Regions from separate parts of the Methylobacterium sp. 190mf genome, predicted to be linked through region 2. Evidence: predicted binding sites of a transcription regulator. Region 2 holds the regulator's gene; the other holds the start of a gene.

Region 1 (6,220 bases), on a different contig from region 2:
GAGCTTGTTCGGGTCGGTGATCGCGTAGCCCGGCGCCACATGGGTGAAGCCGTGCCAGCGCGCGCCCGGCTTCAGCTCCCAGTGGCGCGGCGTCGCGGCGAGCTCGTCGGTCGGCACGCTCTCCCAAGGCACCTCGGCGCCGTCGGCGTTCACCGTCACGTCTGGCACGAAGGGGTCGAAGAACCAGCGCCGCGCGGGATCGCGCTCGTTCTCCTCGAACTCGCGCCGGATCGCCCGGACCTTCTTGCGCCACTCGATCCCGAGCCGGATCGTGTCGTCCCACAGGATCATGCCCGAGCGCCCCTTCATCATCTGGGCGCCGACGTCGAGGGAGGCGAAGAGCGGGTAGAAGGGCGAGGTCGAGGCGTGGACGAGGAAGCTCTCGTTGAGCCGCTTGTGCTCGACCCGCCGGGTCTGGCCGCGGATGTGGCCGTCCCGGGTGTGGATCTGCGAGGCCTGGGAGAAGCTCGCGAGCTGCTTGTGGGTCGACTGCGTGGCGACGATGCCGGGCGAGGTCTCGTCGAGCCCGGTCAGCCCCATGGCGAAGCGGCGGGCGTAGAGCGGGTGGAACTTCATGAAGCCCGCCCAGGCCTCGTCGAACAGGATGTAGTCGCAGAGGTGGCCGATCTTCTCCAGGATCTCCTGGGCGTCGTAGATCGTGCCGTCGTAGGTGCACTGCTCGATCACCGCGACGCGGAACGGCCGCTCCCGGCGCCACGCCTCCGGGTCGGTCACCAGCGGGTTCCGGCGGATCTTCTCCCGGATCCGGGTCTCGTCCAGGGCCTCGTGGAAGATCGGCCCGATCAGGCCGTAGGCGTTGCGGTCCGTCTCCAGGAAGATCGGGATGCCGCCGCCCAGGAACAGGGCGCCGTGGTGGGCCGCCTTGTGGTTGTTGCGGTCGAACAGGACGAGGTCGTCCTCCGCCACCAGGGAGGACAGGACGATCTTGTTGGAGGCCGAGGTGCCGTTGAGGACGAAGTAGGTCTTCTCCGCCCCGAAGATCTTGGCGGCCTCCTTCTGGGCCTTCAGCGCCGGGCCCTCGTGGGTCAGCAGGTCGCCGAGATCGAGGACCGAGTTGTCGAGGTCGTCGCGGAAGATCGCCTCGCCGAGGTGCTCCACGAAGATCCGGCCGATCGGCGACCGGTTGTAGAAGATGCCGCCGTTGTGGCCCGGGCAGGTCCAGAGCTGGTTGCCCTTCTCGGCGTAGTCGACGAGCGCGCCGAAGAACGGGGTCTTGAGGGTCTCGGCGTACTGCGTGACCCGGCTGACGAGGCCGCGGGCGATGAATTCCGGCGTCTCCTCGGCGAGGAAGATGTAGCCGTCGATGAAGTCGAGGAGCTCGACCGGGATGTCCTCCAGCCGCTTGCGGCGGACCATGATGACGATCGGCATCTCCAGGCCGCGCCGGCGCATCATGTCGATGAGGGCGGCGGCCTTGCCGTCGAGGCCGCGCTTGCCCCAGTCGACCACGAGGCAGCCGACCGCGGCGTCGGTCTGGACCGCGATGGCCGCGTCCTCGACGCGCCGGGCGCGCACCACCTCGAAGCCGCGCTGCTCCACGGCCGCCACGATCTGGTTGACGCGCGCGCCCTCGAGATCGTCCGGATCGAAGGCCGGGGCGCACATCAGGACCGTGAAGCGACGGTGGAAGTCCATGGAGCCCTCTCTGGCCTCGGATGCAGCGGGTGGCTTTCCGGCCCGTCTGCGACGATTGCATGACACGGCGCGCGGCGGGCGGTCGCGGTCCGGACGAAACACCGTGATCCGGGCCGGCCACGACCGCCGCGCCGTCAGGATCGGCCGCGGGTCCCCTCTCCCGTGCGGGAGAGGGACAGGGTGAGGGGTGAGACCTCACCGGACGAGGCTTCCCCTCGAATCGCGTCGATCGGGTGCCCGATCCCGAAGCCTCTCGTCCCTCACCCCAACCCTCTCCCGCACGGGAGCGGGGGACCATCACACCCCGCGCCGCCGCTCCCAGACGTCCGGGTTGACCAGCCCGCCCGGCCGCCGGCCGGCGAGGGCGTCGACCACGCGGGCCGCGGCGGTCTCGGCGGTGCGGATCAGGGCCGCCCCGGTGGAGCCGCCGACATGGGGCGTCAGGATCGCCCGGGGCTGGCGGGCCAGCGGGTGGTCGATCGGCAGCGGCTCCCGGGCGAAGACGTCGAGCCCGGCGCCCGCGATCGTGCCCGCCGCCAGCGCCTCCACCAGGGCCGCCTCGTCGATCAGGCCGCCGCGGCTGGTGTTGATCAGGAAGGCGTCCCGCTTCATCCGCGCGAGCTGGTCCCGGCCGATCAGGCCGCGGGTGCCCGGGGTCAGCGGCACGTGCAGGGAGACGAAGTCGGATTCCGCCAGGAGCGCGTCGACCGAGGCGGCCCGAAGGGCGCCGGCATTGGCGAAGTCGGCGTCCGGTCGGCTCGGGCCGTAGGCCAGCACCCGCAGGCCCAGGGCGGCGGCGAGCCGGGCGGTCGCCTGCCCGATCGCCCCGAAGCCGACGAGGCCCAGCGTCAGGCCGGCGAGCTCGACCAGCCGGGCGGTGAACTTGAAGCTGTCGTCGCCGGCCCGGACCGAGCGGTCGGCCTCCGGCAGGGCCTTGGCCAGGGCGAAGATCAGCGCCAGCGTCTGCTCGGCCACCGAGACGGCGTTGGCGCCGGGCGTGTTGACCACCGCGATCCCGGCCGCGGTCGCCTCGGCGGTGGCGACGTGGTCGGTGCCGGTGCCGTGGACCCCGATCACCCGCAGGCCCGGCGCCGCCGCGATGGCGCGGGCCGGGAAGCCGGTGTTGCGGGTGATGACGGCGACGCAGTCGGCGACCTCGCGCGCCAGCGTCTCAGGATCGGTACCACTCGCCGGGCGGGGCTCCAGCCCGGCCGCGCGCAACCGGTCGAGGCCCGCCGCGTGGATCGGCTGGACGATGAGGCACGGACCGGTGATCACGGGAGAAAACCTCTGCCCTAGAGGAGGGGTGACAGGCACGTTTCGCGCCGGGCCCGTCTAGGCGGGGTGGGCAACCCTGGCAACCGGGCGCCCCGGTCTCCGCCGCGGCGACCCGATCGGACGCGCACGATCCACACCCGATCGCGGCCGGGTCGAGCCCCGCGCGCGCCGCCCGGCCCGACAATCCCGGCCGCGCGCCTCGGCCGAGATCCGGCCCGGCCTTTCGCGAAAGCAGCGGCTCGACCGTGCGATGATCGTCGAGGCACTAAGAAAGATATCGTTCGGCGTGTAAAGTCAGTATAGAACGTGCTCAACATCTATCCCGCAGATCCGCCCTGCCTTCGCCTTATAGAATTGTAATTACTCCAAATGTATTTTTGACACATGTAGAGATATTTGCTGCCTTGCTCCGTGATTCGGAGCCTTCGTCACGACAATGCGGTCCCACGACTTCTCAGTACCTGTTTCCGCTCGGAACCGGCGCCGGCGGCGCGCGGCCCGGCCGGTTCTCCCGATGGCCGTCCTGCTGGGCTTCGTCGGGTCCGGGCTGCACGCCGCCCGCGCGGAGGAGGCCGGAGCGGCCCGGGACGTCCAGCTCGACGAGCTCTCGGTCGAGGGCGCCGCCGCGCCGCGCGGCCCGGTCCCGGCCTATGCCGGCGGTCAGGTGGCGCGGGGCGGGCGCCTCGGCCTTCTGGGCGATACCGAGACCCAGAAGGCGCCCTTCAGCATCGCCAGCTACACCGACACGCTCATCCGGGACCGGCAGGCGCGGACGGTGTCCGAGACCCTGGTCCTCGACCCGTCGGTGCGCGCCACGCAGACCACGGGGGCGCCGTTCGACTCCTTCTCCATCCGGGGCTTCCCGTCCAACGAGAACACCAGCGGCGAGGTCGCCTTCGACGGTCTCTACGGCATCGCCCCGAGCTTCCGCATCTTCACCGACTACGTGGAGCGCATCGAGGTCCTGAAGGGGCCGTCCGCCGCCCTCACGGGGGTGTCGCCGAACGGCGCGGTCGGCGGCGTGGTCAACATCGTGCCGAAGCGCGCCGCCGCGGACCTGACTCGCGTCACGCTGGATTACGGCTCGTCCGCCTGGGGCGGCAGCCAGGTCGACGTCGCCCGCCGCTGGGGGCCGGGCCGGGAATGGGGCGCCCGCGTGGTCGGCAGCCTGCACGGCGGCGCCACGCCCTTCGACCGCCAGACCGAGACCACCGGCGTCGGGGCCCTGGCTCTCGACTACCAGGGTGACCGGTTCCGCGCGTGGCTCTACCTGCTGGCGCAGACCGACCGCTTCAACGCGCCGCTGCGCCCGTTCCTCCTGCGGGCCGGCGTGCCCGTGCCGCGGGCGCCCGACGGCCGCCTGAACCTGACCCAGCCCTGGGAATACTCGGACGTCGACGATCGCGGCGGCCTGCTGCGCACCGAGTACGACCTGACCGATCAGGTCACGCTGTTCGCCGATGTCGGCGGCGGGCAGACCGGCGTGGAGCGCTATTTCCAGTCGGCACCGACGATCCTCAACGGCCGCGGCGACACGACCAGCACGCCGCAATTCTACGCGCTGGGCGTCGACCGGCTCACCTACGACGGCGGCGTCCGGGCCCGGTTCGAGACCGGCTTCATCCGCCACGCCCTGACGGTGCAGGGCTCCGTGTACGACGAGGCGACGGGACGGCGGTTCTCGCCCGGCCGGGGCGCCTACCTGTCGAACCTCTACGCGCCGGCCCTCGTCCCGTACATCGCGCCGATCTACGGCGTCGGCCGGCCCCGCCTGTCCGACAGCACCCTGTCGGGGATCGCGGTGGCCGACACGCTGTCGGCCCTCGACGAGCGCGTCCTGCTGACCCTGGGCGTGCGCCGCCAGCGCGTTGAGGCGCACAACTACGTGTCGAATGTCGGCACGCTGGCCTCGTCCTACGACAAGAGCGCTACGACCCCGATGGTCGGCCTCGTGGTGCGGCCCTGGGACTCGGTCTCGCTCTACGGCAACTACATCGAGGGCCTGAGCCGCGGCGACGTGGCCCCGGCGGTGGCGACCAATTCCGGCACGATCCTGGAGCCCTACGTGGCCCGACAGGTCGAGGCGGGCGTGAAGCTCGATCTCGGCCGGTTCGGCGCCACGCTCGGCGCCTTCCGGATCACGAAGCCCGCGGGCGAGCTCGGCCCGCAGGGGCGCTTCGCGGCGACCGCCGAGCAGCGCGTCGGCGGGCTCGAGCTGAGCCTGTTCGGCGAGATCACACCGCAGGTGCGGGTGGTCGGCGGCGTGACCCTGCTGGACGGACGCCTCGTCAAGACGGCGCTCGCCGCCAATCGCGGGCACCGGCCGATCGGCGTGCCGGAGGTCCAGGCGAGCCTGGGAGCCGAGTGGGACCTGCCCGGGTTGCCCGGCCTGACGCTCAACGGCGCGGTCATCTATACCGGGCGGCAGTTCGTCGACCTCGCGAACACCCAGGCCCTGCCGGACTGGGCCCGCCTCGACCTTGGCCTGCGCTACACGACCCGCGTCGCCGAGCGGCCGACGACGTTCCGCGCCAGCGTCCTCAACGTGACCGACGCGCGGTACTGGACCGGGGTCGCCTCGTTCGGCACCTTCTTCCAGGGCGCGCCGCGCACCTACCTGCTCTCGATGGCGGTAGATCTCTGAGCCGGGCCGGCACGGCCGAGCCCGGCCTGTCGAGTGGCGCGATGTTTCACGGGAAACATTTTCTTAACCCTGAGCGGCGACCGCGCGGGACCGGCAGGCTGTTGCACCGGCGCCGTCGCGGCGCCGCGCCGGCCGGGTTACCACCGGTCCGGCATGACGACATCGAGCTGGCGCACCCTCCGCAACGTGCAGGCCCGTAAACGGCTGGAGAAGGCCCTGCCGGCCATCTTCCCGGCGCCGGTCCTGCAGCACGCCCTCGCGCGGCCCCTGATCCCGCCGACGCCGCGTCTCGCCGTCGAGAGCTACTGGCGGAACCACATCCTCCGGGCCGACAGGCTCGCCCGCGCGCTGGCGGCCCGCTCCGGGACACCGGAGGGCTGGGCTTGGCAGATCGGGGCCGAGGGGCGGGCCGGGAGCTTCCGCACGCCGCCCGCGCCGTTCCGCGATCCGGCCTTCGCCCGCGGCCGCGGTGCCTGCTGCATCTGCGGCCAGCCGGTCTACCGGTTCGGCTGGCACCGGGATCTCTGGGCGTGGGGCACGCCCAACACCAATGCCGGCTGGCACGCGGCCTGTGTCGCGGCGTGGAAGTTCTGGATCGCGCCGCACGCTCAGGTCCGGGCGCTCAAGCTCCGCCAGCGTCAC
Region 2 (6,220 bases):
CCCCAGCTCGACCATCGCGTCGCGCATCGCCAACGAGTTCAACGAGGCGGACGGCCTCCAGCTGAACGCGCTGATGGCTCTGGGCTGCATCCTGTTCGTGATCACCTTCGTGGTGCTCATCATCGCCCGGCTGCTGACGCGCCGCGTCCAGGCCGCCTGAGGAGCACGCGCGATGGTTTCCTCCAGCACGATCGCCGCCACCGCCCAGCGCCGCCCCGGCCGGGTCCGCCAGGGGCGCCGCGTCGCCGACCGGACCCTGCGCGTCGCCTGCACCGGCGCCACCGTGGTGGGTGCCCTGGTCCTCGGCTCGATCCTGGTGATGCTGATCGTCCAGGGCGTGCGCGGCTTCACGCCGACCCTGTTCACCAACCCGACCCCGGGCCCGGGCTCGGAGGGCGGCGGCATCGCCAACGCCATCCTGGGCAGCCTCGTTCTGACCGGGATCGGCATCCTGATCGCGACGCCGGTCGGCGTCATGGCCGGGACCTTCCTGGCCGAGTACGGGCGCGGCTCGAAGCTGGCCGCCCTGATCCGCTTCCTCAACGACGTCCTGCTCTCGGCGCCGTCGATCCTGATCGGCCTGTTCGTCTACACGCTGATGGTGCGGCCGATGGGCACCTACTCGGGCTGGGCCGGCGGCGTGGCGCTGGCGATCATCGCCGTGCCGGTGATCGTGCGCACCACCGAGGACATGCTGCGCCTCGTGCCCGGCACCCTGCGGGAGGCCGGCGCGGCGCTCGGCGCGCCGCCCTCGACGGTGATCATGAGCGTGACCTGGCGGGCGGCCTCGGCCGGAATCGTCACCGGCATCATCCTGGCTCTCGCCCGCATCGCCGGCGAGACCGCGCCGCTGCTGTTCACCGCGCTCAACAACAATTCCTGGTTCTCGGCCAACCTGATGGGCGGCGTCGCGAACCTGCCGGTGATGATCTACCAGTTCGCCCTCTCGCCCTACCCGAACTGGCAGGGCCTGGCCTGGGCGGGCGCGCTCCTGATCACCACCACCATCCTGGCGCTGTCGATCATCGCGCGCCTCGTGATCAAGCCGCAGGCCTCGCGCTGAGCCCCCTTTCGAGGACACGACGATGAACGCCGCCTCCGCGATCCCCACGGTCGAGCTGAACCGCAACCGCGCCGAAGAGGGCGGCCCCGTGCGGATCGCCGTCAAGGACCTGAACTTCTACTACGGCAGCTTCCACGGGCTGAAGGACGTCAACCTCAACTTCCACGACCGGCAGGTGACGGCGCTGATCGGCCCCTCCGGCTGCGGCAAGTCCACCCTGCTGCGCTGCTTCAACCGGATCTACAGCCTCTACCCGGAGCAGCGCGCGGAGGGCGAGATCCTGCTCGACGGCGAGAACATCCTCAGCCCCTCCGTCGACCTGAACGAGCTGCGCTCGCGCATCGGCATGGTGTTCCAGAAGCCGACGCCGTTCCCGATGTCGATCTACGACAACGTGGCCTTCGGCCTGCGCCTCTACGAGAAGCTGCCGAAATCCGAGCTCGACGGCCGGATCGAGGAATCCCTGCGCAAGGCCGCCCTCTGGGACGAGGTGAAGGACAAGCTCCGGCAGCCCGGGACCGGCCTGTCGGGCGGCCAGCAGCAGCGCCTGTGCATCGCCCGGACGGTGGCGCAGAAGCCGGAGGTGATCCTGTTCGACGAGCCGACCTCGGCGCTCGACCCGATCTCCACCGGCCGCATCGAGGAGCTGATCGAGCAGCTGCGCGACGAGTTCACCATCGTGATCGTCACCCACAACATGCAGCAGGCGGCGCGCATCTCGCAGTTCACCGCCTTCATGTATCTGGGGCAGCTCGTCGAGTTCGGTCCGACCAACCGGATGTTCATGAACCCGACGGAACGCCGCACGCAGGACTACATCACCGGCCGCTTCGGCTAGTCTGCCGGGCCGCTCCGGTCCCGGGACCGCCGCTCGCGTCTCCGGCGCGCCGGCGGGTCCCGCAAGCCTCCCGGAGGGCCGTCCCCGGGACCCCATCGAAGGATCCGCCATGCCCGGCCATATCGTCACCTCCTACGACACCGACCTGGAGAACCTGCGTCGCTCGATCTCGGAGATGGGCGGCGTCGCCGAGAAGATGACCGCGGAGGCGACCGACGCCCTCGTGCGCCGGGACGACACGCTCGCCCAGGCGGTGATCCTCGCCGACAAGCGCCTCGACGCGCTGCAGCGGGACATCGAGGAGCGCGCCGTGCTGCTGATCGCCCGGCGCCAGCCCCTGGCGATCGACCTGCGCGAGACCATCTCGGCGATCCGCGTCTCCGGCGATCTGGAGCGGATCGGCGACCTCGCCAAGAACGTCGCCAAGCGCGTGGTGGCGATCTCCGACCAGGCGCCGGCCCAGAAGATCGTGCTCGGCGTGCGCCACATGAGCGACCTCGCCGAGGGTCAGCTCAAGGACGTGCTCGACGCCTACGGGAGCCGCGACGTCCAGGCGGCCCACGACGTCTGGGAGCGCGACGGCGAGATCGACGCCCTGTACAATTCCCTGTTCCGCGAGCTCCTGACCTACATGATGGAGGATCCGCGCAACATCTCGTTCTGCACGCATCTCCTGTTCTGCGCGAAGAACGTCGAGCGCATCGGCGACCACACCACCAACATCGCCGAGACGATCCACTACCTCGCCACGGGCGAGACGCTGGCGGGTGACCGGCCGAAGAACGACGCGTCGAACTACGCGACCGTGGACGGCGTGCAGGCGCCGTGAGGCGCCGACCCCGGCGCCTTCCTGTGGGCGCGGCCGGGGTCACTCTCCGTGCGGGTTGAGGCGGGGCGGCGCCTCCTGCACCATCCGGGGACCGCCCGCAGAACGAGTCTTCGAACGTGAGCATGCAAGTCCTGATCGTCGAGGACGAGGAGGCCCTGAGCACGCTGCTCCGCTACAACCTGGAGGCCGAGGGCTTCCTGGTGGATTCGGCGGCGCGCGGCGACGACGCCGAGCTGCTCCTGGCGGAGCGGATCCCGGACCTCGTCCTGCTCGACTGGATGCTGCCCGGCCTCTCGGGGATCGAGCTGTGCCGCCGGATCCGGGCGCGCCGGGAGACCGAGCGCCTGCCGGTGATTATGCTCACCGCCCGGGGCGAGGAGGGCGACCGCGTCCGCGGTCTCGGCACGGGCGCCGACGACTACATCGTCAAGCCGTTCTCGGTCCCGGAGCTGCTCGCCCGGATCCGCGCGCTCCTGCGCCGGGCCAAGCCCGCCCACGTCTCGGACCGGCTAGCGGCCGGCGACCTGGAACTCGACCGCACCGGCCACCGCGTCCGCCGCGGCGGCGAGGAGCTGCATCTGGGCCCCACGGAGTTCCGGCTCCTGGAATTCCTGATGCTGGCGCCGGGCCGGGTCTTCTCCCGCGAGCAGCTCCTCGACGGGGTGTGGGGCCACGACGTCTACATCGACGAGCGTACCGTCGACGTCCATGTCGGGCGGCTGCGCAAGGCGCTGAACGGCCCGCGCCAGACCGACCCGATCCGTACGGTCCGGGGCTCGGGCTACGCCTTCGACGAGACCTTCTCGCTGGAGGCCTGAGGCGGCCTCACTGGCCGTCCGGATAGGACTTCGCTCCGGCGCACCGTCATCGCGAGCGCAGCGAAGCGACCCAGGGCGGCGGGACGCCGATGCGCGCGGCGCTGCTGGGTTGCTTCGCTCCGCTCGCAAAGACGGTGGGACGGGCCCGCGAAGATCCGCGCGTCCCGGTCTCCAGGGATTCAGCGCGCCAGCGCCGCGCTCCGGCCCGAGGCGGCCGGCACCGCCTCCAGCGCCGCCAGGACCGTCCCCTCGGTGAGGATCTGCGGCAGCACCTGGGGCTCTCCCGTCCCGGTATAGAGCAGGTAGAGCGGGACGCCGCTGCGCCCGTGCTTCTCCAGGAGGCGGGTAATCTCGGGGTTCTGGTTGGTCCAGTCGCCCTTCATGTAGGTCACGCCGCGCTCGGCCATCGCGGCCCGCACGGCCTTGGTGTTGAGCGAGGTCGCCTCGTTGACCGCGCAGGTGATGCACCACGCGGCGGTCATGTCCACGAAGACGGGGCGGTGCGCGTCGACCAGGGCGTCGAGGCGCGCCTGCGTGAACGGCTCGATCCCGTCGGCGGCGGCCTGCGCGGCCGGCGCGGCGCGGTCCCGGGGCAGGGTGACGGCGAGGGCCCCAACGGCGATCAGCGCCAGCGCGGCGGCGGCCTGCGCGACCCGGCCGGCCCGCGGCGGGGCGGCGCGGCCGTGCTCCCAGGCCCAGGCGGCGAAGCCCACGAGGACGAGGCCGATCAGCGCCGCCAGCAGCCCGCGCGGGTCGACCTGCTGCGCCAGCACCCAGATCAGCCACGCCACGGTGGCGTAGACCGGGAAGGCCAGCACCTGCTTGAGGGTCTCCATCCAGGCGCCCGGCCGCGGCAGCGCCCGCAGGGCCGGCGGCCAGAGGGTCAGGAGCAGGAAGGGCAGGGCGAGGCCGAGGCCGAGGCTCGCGAAGACGGCGAGCGCCACGCCGGCGCTCTGGGTCAGCGCGAAGCCCACCGCCGAGCCCATGAACGGCGCCGTGCAGGGCGTCGCCACCAGGGTCGCGAGCACGCCGGTGAAGAACGAGCCGCTCAGGCCGCCGCGCCGGGTGAGGCCGTCGCCGAGGCCGGCGAGCCGGCCTCCGACATGGACCGCGCCCGAGAGGCTCAGGCCCATCGCGAACAGCAGGTAGGCGAGCCCCGCCACGATGGCGGGCGACTGGAGCTGGAACCCCCAGCCGATCGCGGCCCCGCCGCTCTTCAGGCCGATCAGCGCGGCGGCGAGCGCCAGGAAGCTCGCCAGGACGCCGGCCGTGTAGGCGAGGCCGTGGAGCCGCAGCCGAGCCGGCCCCTCGCCCGCGTGCCGCACGAGGCCGAGCACCTTGATCGACAGGACCGGGAAGACGCAGGGCATCAGATTGAGGATCAGGCCGCCGAGGAAGGCGAAGGCCGCGGCGGTCGCCAGCGTCAGCGCGTCGAAGTCGGCGGCGGCCGGCGCGGTCGCGGGCGGCGCGGTCGCGGCCGGCGCCGCGGCGGCCGGGAGGACCGGCTCGTCGCCGTACGCGAAGGCGAGCCGGCGGGTCCCGGCGGCGTCGACCGCCTCGACCGTCAGGACGCCGGGCAGCGCGGCGGGCACCGGGTCGGTCGGGCTGCTCCGGGCGAGGGTCAGGTGCAGGCCGGTCCCGTCGACGCTCATCACCTGCGCGGCGGCGTTGTCGATCGCCGTCTCGGCGTAGGGGAAGTACGCGGCGTTCCGGACCGCCTCGGGCTTGAGGCCGGCCGCGACGAAATCGAGGCGCAGGGTGTCGCCCTGGCTCGACAGGCTCAGGGGCCAGAGCGCCGGCACGGGGAGCGCGGCGCGGGCGCGCGCGAACAGCGCGGCGTTGGCCGGGTCCGGCTCGGCCTTGCCGACCGGCAGGGTCAGGGCGAGATCGGCCGAGCCGGGCACGCACTCGGTCTCGCAGACGAGGTAAGTCAGCTTGGCCTGGATCCGCACCGGGTCGGCCGGGTCGAGGCTCGGCGGCGGCGTCACCGGGACGAGGAGCGTGACCTCACCCTCGTAGCCGTAGTTCATGAGAGTCGCGATCGGGATGCGCTCCGGCGCCGGCCAGCGGATCGCGCTCGCGTTGAAGCCGGCCGGCAGAGTCCAGGTCACCTCCGGGGGCAAGCCGGAATCGCCCGGGTTGCGCCAGTAGACGTGCCAGCCGGGCTTGACCTGCATCCGCACCGCCAGCGTGAAGGGCTGCGCGCCGGCGACGGCGGCGGGCTCGGCCACGAGGCTCGCGCGCACGAGGTCCGCGGGCGTGCGGAACCCCTGTGCCGCGGCGGCCGAGAGGCTCGCGGCGACGGCCAGGATCAGGAGGGCGAGGCGGCGGATCATGCTGTCCCTTCGCGCGCGGGGCGGTCGCGGTTTCACGCGCGGCGTGTCGGGCTCGGCGCGGGCGTTTCCATGGCGTCCGGTCTTACCATGGCGTCGGGTCTTACCACGGACCGCGTTCGGGATCCCCTGCGGCCGGCTCACTCCTCGAGCGGCGCCGTCGCCCGCTCGAGCCAGTCGCGCGTCGCGGTGTCGAGCCCGGGCGCCAGGGTCTCGCGGACCCTCGCATGATAGGCGTCGATCCAGGCCCGCTCCCCGGGTTCGAGCAGGTCCGGCCGGATCAGCCGGCGGTCGTAGGGAGCGAGCGTCAGCGTCTCGAAGCCGAGCATCGGGCGCTCC

The links. Region 2 encodes PhoB, which activates phosphate uptake and scavenging genes when phosphate is short. Its sites were predicted from a motif close to TGTCATNNANCTGTCAT; they were not measured.
Region 1: a site for PhoB is predicted at 1,705-1,721, ahead of C4T42_RS18130 (Orn/Lys/Arg decarboxylase N-terminal domain-containing protein). Genes of this name have one in related genera too.

Annotation. Positions count from the first base shown of each region.
Region 1 is NZ_FNVI01000014.1:173,656-179,875, forward strand. It holds gene C4T42_RS18130 (Orn/Lys/Arg decarboxylase N-terminal domain-containing protein) at 1-1,656, opposite strand, end outside; gene C4T42_RS18135 (hydroxyacid dehydrogenase) at 1,954-2,934, opposite strand; gene C4T42_RS18140 (TonB-dependent receptor) at 3,449-5,578, shown strand; gene C4T42_RS18145 (hypothetical protein) at 5,732-6,220, shown strand, end outside.
Region 2 is NZ_FNVI01000015.1:117,302-123,521, reverse strand. It holds gene pstC (phosphate ABC transporter permease subunit PstC) at 1-160, shown strand, start outside; gene pstA (phosphate ABC transporter permease PstA) at 173-1,063, shown strand; gene pstB (phosphate ABC transporter ATP-binding protein PstB) at 1,086-1,901, shown strand; gene phoU (phosphate signaling complex protein PhoU) at 2,011-2,730, shown strand; gene phoB (phosphate regulon transcriptional regulator PhoB) at 2,853-3,548, shown strand; gene C4T42_RS18780 (protein-disulfide reductase DsbD domain-containing protein) at 3,728-5,884, opposite strand; gene C4T42_RS18775 (aminopeptidase P family protein) at 6,022-6,220, opposite strand, start outside.